Bythopirellula goksoeyrii: one gene and its partner. The protein of the gene in region 1 interacts with the protein of each later gene in a pairwise test. Links are inferred from orthologs where the notes say so. Each region holds a gene or a part of one and is shown on either strand. Other genes may lie near its edges.

Region 1 (9,749 bases):
ATCGGCAGGCCATGATGTTCGCCCGCAACGATTGCCGATTCGATGCGGGATTTGAGTGACCGCTCATTCTCGGTCAGAGTCGCGAGTTCCTTAGTTTCATGATCGATTTTCTTTTGAGCTGCCTGAACCTCGTCCAGCAGTGGGTGAAGACTCTCAAATTCTGTATTGGTGATCTCTTGGAGATGTCCCGCCCTGGTGATCCCCAGAGCCGTTGCCAGTCGTTCCTGTTCCGTGGTGAGTCGTTTCTGAAGCTCTTGAGACTCACCATTGAGATCCCCGATCTGGCGGTCAAGCGATATGAGCCAGTCTCGCTGTTCGGCGAGCGCTTCAATTCGACTGGCATGCTTTACCAGAAGCTCATTGATTCCCAGCCGTTCAGTCTCTTCCTTCAACTGGCGCCGCTGACCTTCGAGAATGTCAGCCTCTCGTTGGTGCTCCTCAATTTTTCCGTTAAGCGAGTCGAGTCGCGAAGCCGCATCCTCAGGAAGCTGAATCGCGCCGCTGAATTGATTGATTTGCGAAGTGAGTTTTGCACGCCGCCGCCAATTCTCTTTCAGACCCACGGCAATTTCTACCGTGCGCGCTTGATGCTCTGCAGCGGTGACTTCAGTTTCCTGGTCGACAATTTCAGCGTCAAGTTCCTCGATCCGCACGGCAAGCTGCGACCAACGCCGGTTTTGCTGGGCAAGTTGGCTGATCTCACCACGAAGTACTTCGCGTTGAGTGAGTAGATCTGTGATGAGGGAATTCTGTTTCCCACTGGAAAGAAGGTTCTGACGAGTCTTGCGCAATCCTTGAATCACGTCGTAGAGACTTACCCGGTCAAGTCCCGAAGTGAGCCGATAGAGCCATTCCGCAGCCTGGGTATCTGTGAGTGAGCCAAGCCGTTGGATTTCGCCGAGTCCCAATGCGAAGATGTTTTCGTAGGTGACTTCGTCGATGCCCGCGAGTGCATCGCGCAACAGACGATCTCCCGTGGAGTGGCCTTCCTCGTCGATAATGGTCACAAGGCCCAGGTCATCAACGTCTCGGTCCGCATAACGAGCGACGGTCAGAGCCTGCTGGTTGTCGGAGAGTTGCAGAGTGCCGCCAGGTCGACCTCCGTTGACCGGCGGGAGGTAGCGACTCCGCCGAGTCGCGGAGACTCCATACAACACCGAGCGCAAAAACTGCATCAGCGTGGTCTTGCCGGCTTCGTTAGCACCGTAAAAGGCTGTCAAGCTTGGAGAGATCCCGCCAAGTTGGAGATCGTGCCACACGCCGAAACCATCGATGTGAACTTCCGTGATTCTCATGTTACTTAGCTCAATTCTTTATGTGAGTTCGATTCCCTGCGACTCGCAGAGTCGCGGTTATGCGCCGATTAGTATCTCTTCGCCATCCATGAGATCGACGCCCAGCTTGGAGGCTGCCCAGAGTAGTTCAGCGCGATCTTCGGGTTCGACTTTGGCTATTTCGGCCAACGAGGCTTCGCGGTATTCCGCTGGGAGGAATTCATCCAGATCAAGTGATATGTCAGGATCCTCTTCCAGCTTGCGAAAATCTCGCAGCAAATCCCCCATAATCGTTTCTTCATCGACCCATTCCTGAGGTACGTCCAATGGGGCGTTACATTCGATGCCCACGGTCCAAATTCCCGGCGAATGGGCAGCATAGCGGTTTCGCAGCACTTCGACCATTTTGTCGCTTATGCCGCCCGCATGAATGTGATTGACGACGCTGCCGCATCCAGTAATCTGCCAAGTAATGAGCAATTCGCTGCCATGGTGCTTGGTTTTCAGCTTGCCAATTCGATCCTCAATTTGCGACATGAGAGCATCTTCGTCGGTACCGGCCGTAATATCCACGACTTCAGTAATCCAGCGGATCGCATCCGTGGCGACAAAATTCGTTTTTATATGTCCCGCGTCATCCACCAAGACGAGAGTGCAACCATGCGGCCCCGGTTCACTGGGATCGCGGCCTTGGGGCGAACCGCAGTAATGAGCGATTCCGGGAGATTGATCCACCGTTTGCCGATGATGCTGGCCACCCAGGGCCATGTAGTCGACTCGGTCTCCCTCGGTTCCGGGGGAGGCAGCGGTCCCATGAGCGACCCCGACGGTAAATAGCCCTGTCGCATCGCAGAAGAACCCGCTGTCGTCGGGAGTGACCCCTTGGGTACGGCTAATGCCCTGGATTCGCGCCACTGGCTTACCATCTCGAAGTAGTTCGAAATCAGCCACGTGGCCAACGGGGAAAATATGGACATTCTCGGGGAGCGTTGCAGAGGCTGGCCAGGTATCCCCGGCATCTACTTCTCCACAAGCCCAGTAGACGGGGATGTTATGATCTGCAAGACGCTGGAAATGATCTCGGAGGAAAACCACCGCCCGGGGACCGGCCAACTCGGGATCGAGCAAATCACCGGAAAGCAGCAGGGCATCGGCCCCTTCGGCGAGAACGGTCTCAAAAACCTGGCTGGCGGCCAAAAACGGGGCTTCGAGGAATAATTCTCGTTTGTCTGGCGGAACTTCTGCGACCCCTCCCAAGGGGCGTTCCAAGTGAAAATCACTGGCGTGAACGAAGCGTAGCGGGGGAAACGACATCGGAGCCTCCTTGCCGACCGACTTGCAGACAACGCCTACGGCAGGCTGTGTTGTCATGGATTTCATGGTTTCAGACGCCGAGTTTACTCCGAACCTCGTTTTTCTCCAACTTCAGCTTGGAAGAGGCCGAGGGAAGTGGAGAATTTCCACCTCATGGTGCGAACTTGACAAGACCTGCTGTCTTGAGTCAGAATCCGCGCCTACAATAATTGCTTGGCAGTAAACGTTTTAGGTCGAATTCTGCCCAGCAATTGGTATGTTGTCTGAGTACATCCTACGTTGGGTTGTAACTAGTTTGATACTTATTTCTAGAGATAGGTGAGCGGATGGAGTGCGGAGTGCTAGCTTTGCCCGAGCAGGCGGAGCCCATTTTCGAAGAATCATGGGAATTGGCAGGAAGGACGACGGATATCCTAGCAGAGATGGATGATCCTTTCGACGATTTCGACGACGACGATTTCGACGATGACTTTGATGACGACTTTGAAGAGGACTGGGAAGACGATCTGACCGAGGACAACGAGTTCCCAGATACTTTTGGTCAAGATGATAGTGACGATGACGACGGCGATGCTCCGTTCAATGATGACCCCGATTTCGATGATGACTGAAACAAGTGAATGACCAATTCTCAATGACCAATGACCAGCGTATTGATTGGTCATTGGTCATTTGGTTCTTGCTGTGAATACATTTGCCTCTTGACGAACGACAATCGGGTTCCATGTTTCCCACAATCGATAAGAATGAAAGTTTTCCCGCTCGCGAGTTGGCTGTTGGAGAATTCTGGCGCGAGAACGACATCTACCACAAGTCGCTCGCTGCCCGCGAGGGTGCGCCACCATTTGTATTCTATGAAGGCCCGCCCACAGCCAACGGCATGCCGCACCCCGGGCATTGCTTGACTCGGGCCATCAAGGATCTGTTTCCCCGCTACAAGACGATGCGTGGCTATCGCTGCGACCGCAAGGCGGGTTGGGACACGCATGGCTTGCCGGTCGAAGTGGAAGTCTGCAAGGAGATGGGTATCCACTCCAAAGAAGAGATCGAGGCCTTTGGCATCGAACCCTTTATCCAGAAATGTCAGCAAAGTGTCTGGCGCTACATGCAAGAGTGGCGTCGTCTGACCGAGCGGCTCGGCTTCTGGGTCGATCTTGATGAGGCGTATGTCACCTATCACCAGAGCTACGTCGAAAGCGTCTGGTGGAGCCTCAAGACGCTTTTTGATCGTGGACTACTTTATCGCGGGCACAAAATAGTCTGGTGGTGGGCACAGGGTGGCACGGCGCTCTCGGCGGGGGAAGTGGGACAGGGGTACCGGGAGGTGGCGGATCCGAGTGTTTATGTGAAGTTTCCGCTGTTGGATGATGACGGCAAAGAAACGGATACTTCGCTGTTGGTGTGGACCACCACCCCCTGGACGTTGCCAAGTAATCAATTTACAGCGGTGCATCCTGACATCGAATACACCGAAATAGAAGATCCTGATTCAGATGTCGAACGAAAACTAATAGTTGCTCTCGATTGTGTCGCTACAGTCATCGACAAGTACAACTTAAAGCAGAAAAAATCGGGACCAGTTGAAAAAGGGCAGGGGCCCGTGTTTGTTGGCGACAATGTGTTCCCAGGAAAAGACCTGATTGGTCGAAGGTATAAGCCGCCATTTGATTGCTTTTATGAAAAGAAATGGGTTGGCGTAAAGACTTTACATGGAGATAGAGATCAAAGATTTGGCTATTACCAAGGTCGCTTGGTCCACCCGAATTTAAAGGGTGAGAACATCGAACACACTAGTTGGCGAGTAGTTGGGGCAGATTTTGTCACTACGGACAGTGGAACAGGCATCGTTCATCAAGCTCCAGCATTTGGTGAAGTAGATTATGATGTGCTTTTGAACGAGAGAGAGCGATTTCATCCAGGTAGTAGGCCACAACTCATAAACTGTGTCGGAGCCGATGGCAAGTTTTTGGAAGACGCGCCTGAGATCGTGCGAAATCGCTGGGTCAAAGATTGCGACAAGGACATCATCCGCTATCTCAAGACACGTGGTTTGCTCTTCCACCAAGAACAATATCTCCACGATTACCCCTTTTGTTGGCGGGCCGAGGAAGATCCGCTTATTCAGTATCCCCGTGAGAGTTGGTTCGTTCGTACGACCGAATACAAGGACCAGATGCTCGCCAATAATGCGAAGATCAATTGGCTCCCCGAACACATCAAAGAGGGTCGATTTGGGAAGTTTCTCGAATCGAACGTCGATTGGGCCTTGAGCCGCGAACGGTATTGGGGAACTCCGCTGCCGATCTGGGTTTGTGACGAGACAGGAAAGATGGAGGCGGTGGAGAGCTATGAAGAGTTGCTGGCCAAGCCGCAAGCGACTGGGTTCGAGGTATGGGAAGAAGCGAAACAAAAGAATCCCGATCTTCCTGATGATCTACGGATTCACAAGCCCTACATCGATGCAGTGATCTATGAATCTCCCTTTGCTAAAGGTGCTCGCATGCGGCGGGTCACCGAGGTGATCGACTGCTGGTACGATAGCGGCGCGATGCCGTTCGCCCAGTGGGGATATCGGGGCCAGGATTCAGGCCCCGCAAAAGAACAATTTGAATCTCAATTCCCCGCCGATTTCATCAGCGAAGCCCTCGACCAAACCCGCGGCTGGTTCTACAGCCAGCTAGCGATTTCGACGTTAATGTTTGGTAAGGGTGAGTCTGTCGATTCTCCCCAGTCCCCAGTGCCCAGTCCCCCGTATCCCCATCCCTTCAAAAACTGCATCGTCCTTGGCCTCATGCTCGGCGAAGACGGCCAGAAAATGTCCAAGAGCAAGCGGAACTACCGCGAGCCGAATGAAATCTTCGACAAGTATGGTGCCGATGCCCTCCGGTGGTACTTGTTTGCCAATCAGCCACCATGGACCTCGATTCGCTACAGCGAAGATTCGATCAAGGACAGCATCCCCGAGTTTCTGCTGAGGCTGTGGAACGTATATAGCTTTTTCACGATCTACGGAAATATCGACGAGTTTGATCCGGCAAAAGAGTTAGGTGAATCAGCCGCTACATGGTCACCGGAGCGACCAGTTCAACTGGACGCGGAAACTCTTTCCAACGCCGAATCCTATCGACCGATTGCAGAGCGGAGCGAACTCGATCGTTGGATTCTCAGTGAACTCAACGCGGCCTGCGCCATCGTGGTCGAGCGAATGGACGCTTTTGATAATTTCGGAGCCTGTCAGGCGATCACATCTTTTATCGATGGTTTGTCCAACTGGTATGTCCGGCGGAGTCGTGATCGTTTCTGGGCGAAAGAAAAGCGGTCGACTGACAAACTCGACGCCTATTGGACTCTTTATGAATGTTTGCTTACGACAACAAAGTTAACTGCACCGTTCGTGCCATTTTTGGCCGAGCGATTGTGGCAGGACCTTGCTGTGTTTCCATTCAAAGAGGCACTGGAAGATCAATCAGTCGTCGAAAGTGTGCATTTGTGTGACTTCCCCGTTGGAGATGCCTCAGCAGTTGACCAGTCGCTCTCCGAACAGATGGACTTGGTTCGCCTGATTTCATCGCTGGGTCGACAGGCCCGCAGCGCGGCAGAGCTCAAGGTCCGTCAGCCGCTTTCTAAGGTGGAAGTTATCTTGGCGGATACCTCTCACCAAGCATGGCTCGAGGATCACGCGGGGGTGATCGCCGAGGAACTCAACGTGAAAGCTGTTGAATTCAGCGATGAACCCGAGAAATACGTCGATCACGAAGTCGTGCCAAACTTCAAGCTCTTGGGCCCGAAGCTCGGCAAATTGATGCCGAAAGTTAAGGGAGTTCTCGCCAAGCAGAGCGGCAGCGAGCTGTTGGCCAACATCCAAGACAATGGGCAGATCAATATCGAGATCAATGGCCAACCAATCGCGCTGACGGCAGAGGAAGTCGAGTTTCGTATTCAGGCCAAACCGGGCTGGACCTCGGCAAACGACAAGGGAGTGGTCGTAGTGCTGGCCACCGAAGTCACTCCGGAACTCTTGGCAGAAGGCTGGATCAAAGATTTCATTCGCCTTGTGCAAGATCGAAGAAAAGAAATAGGTTGTGAGTTTACGGATAGAATTGAAATTGGAATAGTAACAGATTCCGCAGATCTTCAGTCAGCCATTGAAACATTTCTTGACCGTATCAGACAAGAAACACTTTCAGTTCGCATTGTCTTTGAACCATTGGAAGATGTAGAACCCATAGCAACTAAGATTGGCGATGCCGATGTGGAACTCTACCTACGAGTGTCATCGTGAATCGGCAAACTAGCAAACCTCTCAAGCTCGCAGTTCTGATTTCCGGTGGTGGCCGAACTCTCAAGAACTTGCTCGATTTGGCAGCCGAGGGAACGCTACCCATCGACGTGCGGCTTGTGATTTCGAGTACCGAGAGGGCAGGGGGACTGCAACATGCTAAAGCTGCAGGTATTCCATCGGCTGTCTTTGAGCGAAAGCAGTTCGCTACAGATGAGGCATATGGATCCACTATATTCGACGCTTGCCGTGAGGCCGAGGTGGATTACGTCGCCATGGCCGGATTCTTAAAACTTGCACCCGTGCCGGACGATTTTGCTGGCCGCGTGTTGAATATCCACCCAGCACTAATCCCGTCATTTTGTGGGCATGGCATGTATGGTCATCATGTCCATCAGGCGGTGTTAGACTACGGGGCAAAGGTAACTGGCTGCACAGTCCATTTCGTCGACAATGAATACGACCGTGGACCAATCATCTGGCAACAACCGGTCCCGGTGTTCGACGACGACACTGCGGATTCTCTTGCCGCTCGAGTGTTTGAAGCAGAAAAGGAGTCGTATCCCCATGTGCTTAAGCTGCTTGCAGCAGGACGAATTCAACTGGAAGGTCGGCGCGTGACTTTCGGTGAACGGCAATGAGTTGAGCATGTCCGAAATCGACCAACTCGACGCTGAACAAATCAAGGAGCAGATTTGCGACATTGGGCGACGGCTCTGGCAACGCCAACTCGTAGCGGGGATCGATGGCAACATTACAGTTCGATTGACCGAGAACGAAGTCCTTTGCACTCCCACGTTGCATTCTAAGGGATTTCTGGAGCCAGCAGACATTTGCTTGGTGAACCTCCATGGAGAGCAGTTGGCGGGCCAGAAACGCCGCTCTAGCGAGATCCTCTTGCATCTTGAGATCCTCAAGGCTCGACCCGATGTGAGGAGCGTCGTCCACAGCCATCCGCCCCACGCCACAGCTTTCGCTGTTTGTGGTCGACGAGTGCCGCTTGGGTTACTTGCCGAGGCAGAATTCTTCCTTGGCGAAGTCCCTATCGCTCCCTATGAGCTGCCGGGGACAGCCACGTTCGCCCGCACGGTGTTGCCTTATGTTCATCGCTCGAATGTATGCCTGTTGGCCAACCATGGGGCGGTCACCTATGGCGGGAGCCTCATCGATGCCTACAATCTGATGGAAGTGCTGGATGCCTATTGCCGGATCGTGTTGTTGGCTGAGAGGTTGGGACCCGCACAGTCCCTCACGGCTGACCAGCAGGCGGAACTTTCTCAACTGAGAGTCCAGAGCGGCGTGGCACCTCCCAAACCTTATGCCTCTGACGAAATTACTGATGACTCAATCTGAATACCCTCAACTTGACGTAATCGCCGTGGGCGCCCACCCAGACGATGTAGAAATCGGCTGTGGAGGCACCGTGGCCCAACTCGTACGGCAGGGCTACCAGGTGGGGATCATCGATCTCACCGATGGTGAACCTACCCCCTCGTCGTCGGGCCCTGAGGAGCGTCTCGCAGAAGCACAGGCCGCCGCTGAGGCTTTGGGGGTCCAACATCGCGTTACAATGGATCTGCCGAATCGAAAGCTATTCGATAGCTATGAAGCGCGAGTCAAACTGGCTATCGAGTTTCGCAAATACCGTCCCAAGCTGGTGTTGGGATTGGGAGAGAAGACCCCGCTCGCTTCGCCCGATCACTGGCAGGCGATGCAGATAACCGACGCGGCCGTGTTCTACTCCAGGCTAACCAAATGGGACATCGATTTCACCAATATCCCGCCGCACACGATCTCCTCTCATTTGTACTACACCCTCGAGTCACATCGGGCGAACCCACTTGCCGGAGAAGGTCAAATAGTTGTCGATATCGGGGACACTCTCGCCGCGAAACTCGCATCGGTTCGGTGTTACAAGTCACAATTTCCTCCGGAGAAGCAATACATCTTCCCCCGCATCGAGGCAATTGCCAATCAATTGGGACATGCGGCCGGTTACCTCGCAGGTGAGTTGCTGGTGAGCCCTCGGACCTTGGGAACTCGCGACTTGATGAAGACGCTTTTTGATTGAACGGACGCTCAACGTTTTGCGAGAGAGTCGCGAATCTCACGTAAGAGAACAACGTCTTCTGGCGTAACTGAAGGTGCGGCCTCTTCCTTTTTCTTCAGCGAGTTCATCACTTTGATCATGGCAAAGATAGCTGCTGCCACGATTACGAAATCTAGGACGTTTTGTAGAAAGGATCCCCAACCTAGATAGGCTCCCCCCATTTCCTTAGCTACCGCTAAGGTGTCAGGCTTCGGCCCTTTGCCCAACCAGAGGAATTTATCGGTGAAACTTGTTCCCCCCGTCAATGCACTGACCATAGGCATGATCACATCACCAACCAAAGAGCTAACAATCTTGCCAAAGGCCCCGCCAATGATAATGCCTACTGCCAAGTCGACGACATTGCCCTTCATGGCAAATTCTTTGAATTCCTTGACTAATCCCATGACACTTTCTCCGGCTTGGTGAGGAACGAAAAGAGGCCTACCGAGAATTGTTCGGTAGTGTTTGTGATAGCCTGTTCTATCGCGACAAGTTAGTTTGCTGCAATAGCAGCAAGACACGTGAGAGGTCCGGAGGAAACTCGGCGCGGAATTCCATTGGTTCCCCGGTGATGGGGTGTACTATCCGGAGTACCTCGGCATGGAGGGCCTGACGATTGAGAATGACTTCTTCAGGAGCCTGATCAGGTTTCAACTCCTTGGAGCGAGTGATACTCCGTAATTCTCCAAGAGTTAGCCGTGCCCGCCCGCCGTAAAGCTTGTCACACAGTACGGGACAGCGAATTGAATTGAGATGCAACCGAATTTGGTGAGTGCGACCAGTTTTCGGA
Region 2 (8,567 bases), 1.4 Mb from region 1 along the record:
CAACGTCAGCATTGGTACTAGCGCCGTTACTGTTGCTGGACTAGCGATGGGAGGGACTTCGGGTGTGGTGACTAGCGAAATATCCAGCGGTGGACCTGCCGGCATTCTGCATTTCAAGAACTACTTCGAACCTGAAGGTCTATTAACCGAAAAGGATGCCGACTTTGACAACGATGGATTGGTGGCGGGTAGCGATTTCTTGATCTGGCAACGGAACTATCTCTTCCAAAACACGGGTCCGGACAACATTAATGATCAGGGGGATGCCAACGACGATGATTCCGTCAATGGTGTTGATCTTATGATCTGGCAAGAACAGTATGGTCTTGGCAATAGCTTTTTCACACAGGGTGATGCGTTTCTAAGGAGCGGAGGCGTAGCTGGCTCGGTGAATCGAATCACGGCTCCGATTCATCTTGAAGATGAGCCACTGGAAATCGATGCCATCAATCCCCTGGTGATTGATGTTGGCGCCAATATTACTAATAGTGCCCCAGATTTGACCAGCAGTTCCAGAATCAGCGTGCTTAGGGGCACAGTTACCATCAACAGTGAGATTGTCGTAACGGATGTTGATACCACGCCCATGAGTGGTGGGACCGATCTCACTCTAAGGGCTACCGCTAGCAGGGCTGATGGAAACGGCGCAACCTTGATCCTCAATGGCATCGTCCGAGACGCCAATCCGGCTCAAACTGGCAGCGTTACATTTGGCGGAGGAGATGGCCGGATAGAAATCTACGGTGACAATGACCTCGGAGGCACCGTTAGAACCGGTGGTGCCGAAATAGTCCTAGGTCACGATCACGCCTTGGGCGTGAGTTCTCTGGCCCCTTTCACTCCCGCTCATGTGCGTCCTGGAGGCACCTTCATCTCGGATAACGACAATCGCAACATTCCAAATAAGTTCACGCTGCAAAGTAACTTCAATTTTGCTGGCGACAAGACGCTTACTCTTTCTGGTGAAATAACACAAACTAACAACCGAGGTTTCAATAACAATATTGAAGCTCCCGGCGAGCTGATCCTAGATGGTCTGCTTAATATTTGGGAGGACGACGAAGCTCTACTTCGAGAGTTTGATTTCTTCGGAACTGGCACCACGCGGATTACTGGGCTTATCCGCGATGATTTCCTCTTTTCTGGTCAAGACCGGCGAATCAACCAGTCGGGGCCTGGCGTGTTGATCATTGACGTGGGCTTAGGTGACAATAACCATTCGGGGCCCACAACGATTTCTAGGGGTAATTTTCACTACGCAAATAACGATTCTCTGAATGTTGGAGGGGGATTGATAGTGTCTTCTGGCGGCGCGATAGGAGTCGACACGGGAGTTGCCACGAATTCGACATTCCTTCAAAAAATCGATCCGACAAGTACCGGTGGCTTGATGCTGGCTGCAAGCGATGCCTCTGCGAATCTGGATTTCACGAGCTTCCCTCTATCGAATGCTGGCAACATGACTGTGGCCGCCCCTGAGACTGGTCTCACCTATACAGGGATTATAACACCTGCGAACTCAACTTATGGACTCGGTGGTGGTTCTGGGACTTTGACTTTGCCAAACGCTCAACTATCAGGTGCGAATGCCCTGGAAGTGAGAAACGAAGGGACGGTCGAGCTTCTTGGAGATAACACCTATTCGGGTACGACTTCGATTGTTTTGAGATCTGGCAGTGGAGACCCGCCTACTCTTGTGGTCGACAAACTTACCAACGGAGGAGTAGCAAGTAGCATTGGCTCCTCATCATCCGATGCATCGAATCTGTACATTCAAGGAGCAACACTCAAGTATGTTGGAACGGGTGACTCTACCGATCGCCTATTTACTATCGGTACGAAGGGTTTGACCATTGATTCATCAGGAACTGGTGCCGTTGTATTTTCTAATACTGGTCTGCTAGGTCGCGACGATGCAGAGAGTAGGCTAGGCACACTTGATGATTTTAGCGGACGGCCAGATGAGATAGTCGAGATTGACGACACCAGTGACATCGTTGTTGGCATGGCAGTCAGCGATCCTGATGGTGGGGGTACTTTCACTCAAGCTCCTTGCGAACCGAGTGGTGCCAACTGCATCCCCGTGGATACGGTGGTTACGAGTGTCGGAACTCATTCCGTCGTAATCAACAACTCTTTTCCATTCATACTGAAAGAGAATACGACCATAGTTTTTGGAACCGTGGAAAGAACGTTGACACTGGCTGGTACAAATGCCAATGACAATACACTGGCATCCGTCATTAGTGATTCCGGTTTAGGTGGTGTTGTGAGCGTCGATAAGGTAGATGCCGGCAAGTGGATTCTCTCAGGTGCCAATACATATACTGGCAGCACGACAGTGACTGAGGGGATTTTGAGCATTACCAACGGCTACTTGGCTGATACTTCAACGGTCAATTTAAACAGCAGTGGTATGCTTGATCTCGATTTCACCGGTGCTGATGTGATCGACAGTCTCGTCCTGGATGGAGTTGCGCTATCCGATGGGATTTACGGAGCCACAGACGGTGGCATGGGCTACAATGTTTTGGCCGCTCTCTCTGGCAGTGGTTTTCTCAATGTCGGCAATGTTCCATTCCCACTTGTTGGTGCCTTAGCAGCGGTACCAGAGCCGAGTGCTCTGCTGCTGGTTTCGATTGCCTGCCTGGGATTGGCTGGAACGAGAAAACAAGTTCGTCGATCCTAGAATGTCTGCATATTCATGAGCGCAAAGCCCGGGTCTGGTGCGAATCAGTCCCGGGCAGATTTTGCGCTGTTCGACAAAGACTCCCCCTGCGGTGTCAAACCGAGGAGTATTGAGTACGGCATTATCCAAAGCTCAATCGCTTGTCCCAGCTTGCAGGATACTGACGGAATACTAGGATTAAGTGTCTTACCTCACATTCATGGCGGATTTCTAGTTTGCAATAGGAAGAGTATTCACTCAGTCCAACGCCAGCAGTTATAAACAACCAAAAGGGGTGATCCATGGCCTCCCGACATCGCTTTAATCTTAAGTCATCGTTCGCCACCCTCTTGGTTGTCGGCGTTCTGTTCGCCAGTGCTGCCGGTTGTTCTGGGGCTAAATCAGGAACTGACAGAATCCAAGAGGGGGAGTCTGCCAACACCGTGAGCGGTGGAGGTGAACTCGGAACTGACCAAAGTGATTCAATAGGTGGGAAACGAAAAATTGCCGTGGTGATCTCTACTTTGAACAACCCGTGGTTTGTCGTGCTCGGCGAAACGGCTCGCGATCGGGCAATCGAGCTCGGCTACGAAGTCACTTTATTTGACTCGCAAAACGACACCTCAAAAGAGGCTGCCCACTTCGACAATGTGATTGCTGCGGAGTACGGAGCAATCCTTTTCAACCCGACTGATGCGGACGGTTCTGTAGCGAATGTTAAACGTGCGAAGGATGCCGGTATCCCCGTGTTCTGCATTGACCGAGAAATAAATTCCACCGACGCCGCTACTGCACAGTTGTTGTCCGACAACTATTCTGGCTGCGTCGAGTTGGGAAAGTACTTTGTCGAACAAGTCGGAAAGGAAGGCAATTACGTTGAACTATTGGGGCTGGTCGGAGACAACAACACTTGGAATCGATCGAAAGGTTTTCACAGTGTGGTGGATCGGTACGAAGGACTGGAAATGGTCGCCCAGCAACCGGCCGACTTTGATCGGAACAAGGCATTGGAGGTGATGGAGTCCATGCTGCAGTCGCATGACGATATTTCGGCTGTCTTCTGTGGCAACGATGCCATGGCGATGGGGGCGTATCAGGCGTTGCTTGGAGCAGGGAAAAGCGATGAAATCAAGATATTTGGCTACGACGGGTCCACGGATGTTGTTCAATCCATCGCTGACGGGAAAATCACAGCGACTGTAATGCAGTATCCCAAACTGATGGCAATGAAGTCGGCGGAGTTCGCCCACGAATACCTGGCCAATGGAAAACGGGACTTTCCACAAAAGATTCCTGTTAATGTCGATCTTGTCAGCGCGCAGAATATCGATCAATTCACCGGCTTTGGAAAGAAAGATTGATGAAGCTGCTCAATCCTGCTCGGCTGGCAATTTGCACGTTGATAGTATGTGTGTTGCTCTATTTTTTTCCGCTGTTCAGAATTAGCAAGCTAGGGTCATCTCCCACCTCTGCTTTGGATTCGAAGGCACGATCAGTCCTCGATACAGCTAGTCCGAAAAAGTTGTCGTCGCCCGACGTCACTACCTATATTGAGAAACTGTGGACCGATCGACTTCCCGAGGCCGCCGGGAATGCAGCATCCGTTGACGAAGTGTTGGCTATGGCTGCGGCAGATCCTGCTCGCGCTCGACAAGAGTATGGTCGAGAAGTTGGATTGGGGGGGCCCACGTTCTTTTTTCTACGAGGCCGCGGTCGAATAGAGAGCGTCGATCAGGACGAATGCCTTGTGATTATCGAGGGCCAATCGCAGCCTATCGTGCTAGAAATCGGTATTCTTCTGGGCAATGCGGTTCGTGATGCAACCGGACTGGTCAATGTGGGCGAGTTTCCCAACTCGCAGGAATTCAACCGACTGTCGGCAGAGTTGAACGAGCGTTGTGAATCGCAAGTGATACGTCCCGTTCGCGACTTTCTGGTCGTGGGCACCCACGTAAAGTTTGTCGGGTGTGGTGAAGTCCGCAACAACAAGGATTTTGATCCACTCAAACTGATTCCTGTTCAATTGACGGTACTCAATCCAGCGGAGCAAATCGAATGAGCGCAGCTTCGCCGAGTGCGGTACCGGTGCTGTCGGGCCGTGGTATCGTCAAGAGGTACCCCGGTGTACTGGCATTGGACCATGTGGACTTTGAAATCCATGCCGAGGAAGTCCACGGACTAATTGGAGAGAATGGGGCTGGCAAAACGACGTTGATGCATATTCTCGCCGGTGCGCAACAACCCTCCGAAGGTAAGATTGAGTTGGATGGCCAGCCGGTGCGTTTCGCCAATGCTAGCGAAGCACTGCAGCAACGCATCTGCATCGTCTATCAAGAACTGAATCTGATCCCCCATCTGTCCGTCGCAGAGAACGTTTTTCTCGGGCGCGAGATACTCACAGCCACCGGACTGATCGATGCCAAATCACAATATCTGCGCTGCGAGAAACTGCTTGCGCCACTCGACCCATCCATCGACCCTCGTTCATCGGTAAACGCACTGCGAGTTGGCCAACAGCAGATCGTCGAGATCGCCAAGGCACTCAACTCCGAGGCTCGCGTTATTTTCATGGACGAACCGACTTCTGCGATTAGTGATTCTGAAGTTGAGGTGCTATTCAAACTGATCGACTCGCTACGGAAGGACGGAATCGCAATCGTCTATGTCTCGCACAAGCTCGACGAACTGCTGCGAATCACTGATCGGATCACAGTCCTGCGCGACGGCAAGTATGTCGACACTGTGACGACATGCGATGCACAGCAGGAAACGATTGTCCGGCTGATGGTAGGTCGTGATCTTAGCGAAATGTACACTCAGCACGCTGCGGAGAGTGGCGAGGAAGTCCTTAGGGTCGATTCCATCAGCCAACAGTCCGGCATTGGAGAACGCTTGCGGGTCGATGGTGTGTCTTTTTCTGTCGCCGCTGGTGAAGTGTTGGGGATTTTTGGCCTGATGGGGGCTGGACGTACGGAACTCTTGGAATCCATATACGGACTTCATCCGAACACAACGAGTGGAACAGTTTCCATTCATGGCCAACGCTGCGACCTCCGCTCACCAGCAGCCGCGATGCGACATGGCATCGGACTTGTGCCTGAGGATCGGAAAAGGCAAGGGTTAGTCTTGGGGATGAGTGTTGAGAACAACCTCAGCTTGTCGAATATCGGACTCATCGAATCGTATGCATTCCTTAATCAACGGCTAGAGCAACGGCTTGCCGAAAACTATGTCGAGCAACTGTCGATCAAAACGCCGTCGGTGCGTCAGAAGGTAAGTGTCTTGAGCGGCGGAAATCAGCAAAAAGTTGTGTTGGGCAGAGTACTCAGCATGGCTCCCCGTGTGCTGTTGCTCGACGAACCAACACGCGGAATCGATATCAACGCCAAGCGGGAAATCTACGCACTTGTCGATCAACTAAAACATCAAGGCTTGGCAATTGTTGTGGTGTCGTCAGAACTTCCCGAACTGTTGGGAATTTCGGATCGAATCATGGTAATGTGCGAAGGCCGCAAAACGGCCGAATTCCACCGAGAGCAGGCGACCGAAGAAGTTGTAATGCAGGCCGCAGTCCCCGGTTTTCAGATCGAGGCAGCTGCGCATGCATAAGTCGTCAATGGCCCTTGTGAAATTCGTTAGCCGATTTCAATCGCTGCTGGTGCTGATGCTGATGGTTATCGCCATCAGTTTGCTTTCAGATCGGTTCCTGACAGCCGCCAACGGGTGGAATATTATGCGGCAGATTTCGGTAAACGTCTGTCTGTCGATAGGTATGACGATGATCATCATCGCCGGTGGCATTGATTTGTCGGTGGGGTCGATACTCGCGCTGGCAGGAGCGGTCACCGCTGGACTGATCAAGTCTCCGATGCCGATTCCCTGGTTGGGGATTCAGTTGGATTTTACCCTGGCTGGTGCCCTACTCGCTGGGATAGCAGTTGGCATGCTGCTGGGGTGGTTCAACGGTCTGATGATCACACGGGTTCGCATACCGCCATTTGTTGCAACGCTCGGCATGCTCAGCATTGCCCGTGGTCTGACCATGTTATGGACAAAAGGCTTTCCAATCACCGGTCTGGGTTCCTCGTTCGCTATCATTGGCACAGCAAGTTTCTTGGGGGCGCCGGTTCCGGTTTGGATCTCGGGGTTGTTAGTGCTCCTGTTCATTATCGTAACCAACAAAACTCGCTTCGGTCGCTACATCTATGCGGTCGGAGGCAACGAGCAAGCTGCGCGTCTTTCAGGTCTAAACGTCGATCGAATCAAGTTGTGGGTCTACACGATTGCAGGTGGTTTGTCGGCAATAGCCGGTCTGATCGCGACCTCACGTCTTGATTCAGCCCAGCCCAATGCGGGAATTGGATACGAGTTGGATAGCATCGCAGCCGTGGTCATTGGTGGTACGTCTCTTTCCGGTGGACGAGGTTCTATCTGGGGAACTGTAATTGGTTGTCTGATTATTGGTGTCCTCAATAGCGGATTGGTGCTGTTGGATGTTTCCCCGTTTTGGCAACAGGTCGTCAAGGGAGTAGTCATTCTCGTGGCAGTTGCAATTGATCGACTGAGAAATCAAGAAGACGATTAGCAAGTATTTTTAATTGCTCAGCAAAGGGATAGTTGCAAGCGTAAACAGCAGGCAACTGCCGGCTCGTTGCAACGGAATGTCTTTGGAATGCAAATAATTCGACCAGCGCCCTAATCCCTCGTCTACTTGCTACTGGCAGATATCGTGATTTGCTATCATAGAAGCCTCGTTCGAGTCTTTTGCTTGTGCCTATTGCACCCTGAAAATCAGTCAGACCATGCCCAATTCAGGACATACGGTATCAAATAGAAAGCAGGGCTTTACATTGGTAGAGCTGCTTGTCGTGATTGCCATCATTGGAGTCTTGATTGCACTTCTGTTGCCTGCAATTCAAGCAGCCCGAGAGTCGGCCCGTATCACACAATGCAGGAACAATCTGCACCAAATCAGTGCAGCCATGCTTCACTATGAATCGACGCACCAATTTTTCCCGGCTGGTGGTTGGAGTTCCAAGTGGATCGGCGATCCAAACGTAGGTACCGGTCCCAGGCAGCCAGGGAGTTGGATCTATCAGTCGCTCCCTTTTTTGGAACAACAATCAATCGCCTCGCTTGGCTTAGGGATGGAGGGGGACGACCTGAAAGCAGCTCTCACCGAGGTTGGCAAATCAGTGATTCCTATTCTCAATTGCCCGAGCCGACGTTCTGCAGAGCTCTATCCTGCCTTGGATTGGATAACTTGGAATTATTCACCTCTTGAGTACGCTGCAAAAAGCGACTATGCCGCCAATGGTGGTAACAAAGTGAACATCAATCGTGTTTCCGGACCAATTCCAAGATTTCCATTTGTTCGATCCGATTGTCGTGAGAGATTTCCTGCTTGCAATTGGATGACCAATCTACGTTGGACTGAAAATAATTGGAATGGAATCGTGGGCGATCACAGCGGCGCTTCCATCCGAAGCATCACTGATGGGACCTTCCAGACATTTCTCGCCGGCGAAAAATGGGTTCTTGAAATGTACTACAGCATCGTGAGTATCGATGCATCAGCCGATAACTCCACGAATAGGATGGCCGCTGACAATCCGGGCGACAAGAACTCAATGTTTGTAGGCTTTGACTATGATACCGTACGAGTCGCCAATGATAGTTCTTTGCCAAGACGTGATTCGGAGTATGACCTGAAGAACGGACAACAGGACAAGAAGGGAACCCATTTCCAGGAGCGATTTGGCAGCGCTCACACGGCGGGGGTTAATCTTGCTAAGTGCGATGGATCAGTAAGCACATGGAACTTTGACGTGGATTCATCGGTCTGGTCAAACATGGGAGCCAAAGATGATGGCAAACTATGAAGGTGTTCTTTATCCAT

The links.
Region 2: the proteins of ileS (region 1) and Pr1d_RS06870 interact in binary tests that used the Escherichia coli proteins (3 or more experiments, as listed by UniProt). The link is inferred for Bythopirellula goksoeyrii from one-to-one orthologs.

The regions. Positions count from the first base shown.
Region 1 is NZ_CP042913.1:3,092,993-3,102,741, forward strand. Bases 3,003-7,070 are described here. They hold ileS (isoleucine--tRNA ligase), read left to right. Parts: upstream 3,003-3,312; coding sequence 3,313-6,870; downstream 6,871-7,070. Other genes in these bases: Pr1d_RS12315 (hypothetical protein), read left to right, coding at 3,003-3,199; purN (phosphoribosylglycinamide formyltransferase), read left to right, coding at 6,867-7,070. In the rest of the region: Pr1d_RS12305 (AAA family ATPase), read right to left, coding at 1-1,295; Pr1d_RS12310 (metallophosphoesterase family protein), read right to left, coding at 1,353-2,645; more of Pr1d_RS12315, read left to right, coding at 2,927-3,002; more of purN, read left to right, coding at 7,071-7,508; Pr1d_RS12330 (class II aldolase/adducin family protein), read left to right, coding at 7,516-8,220; Pr1d_RS12335 (PIG-L family deacetylase), read left to right, coding at 8,207-8,938; large conductance mechanosensitive channel protein MscL, read right to left, coding at 8,947-9,363; Pr1d_RS12345 (RluA family pseudouridine synthase), read right to left, coding at 9,440-9,749. UniProt on the Escherichia coli protein: Catalyzes the attachment of isoleucine to tRNA(Ile). As IleRS can inadvertently accommodate and process structurally similar amino acids such as valine, to avoid such errors it has two additional distinct tRNA(Ile)-dependent editing activities.
Region 2 is NZ_CP042913.1:1,717,889-1,726,455, forward strand. What follows is about bases 2,114-4,999. They hold Pr1d_RS06870 (D-ribose ABC transporter substrate-binding protein), read left to right. Parts: upstream 2,114-2,970; coding sequence 2,971-4,029; downstream 4,030-4,999. Other genes in these bases: Pr1d_RS06865 (autotransporter-associated beta strand repeat-containing protein), read left to right, coding at 2,114-2,689; Pr1d_RS06875 (DUF2291 family protein), read left to right, coding at 4,029-4,727; Pr1d_RS06880 (sugar ABC transporter ATP-binding protein), read left to right, coding at 4,724-4,999. In the rest of the region: more of Pr1d_RS06865, read left to right, coding at 1-2,113; more of Pr1d_RS06880, read left to right, coding at 5,000-6,277; Pr1d_RS06885 (ABC transporter permease), read left to right, coding at 6,270-7,253; Pr1d_RS06890 (DUF1559 family PulG-like putative transporter), read left to right, coding at 7,471-8,550. UniProt on the Escherichia coli protein: Part of the ABC transporter complex RbsABC involved in ribose import. Binds ribose. Also serves as the primary chemoreceptor for chemotaxis.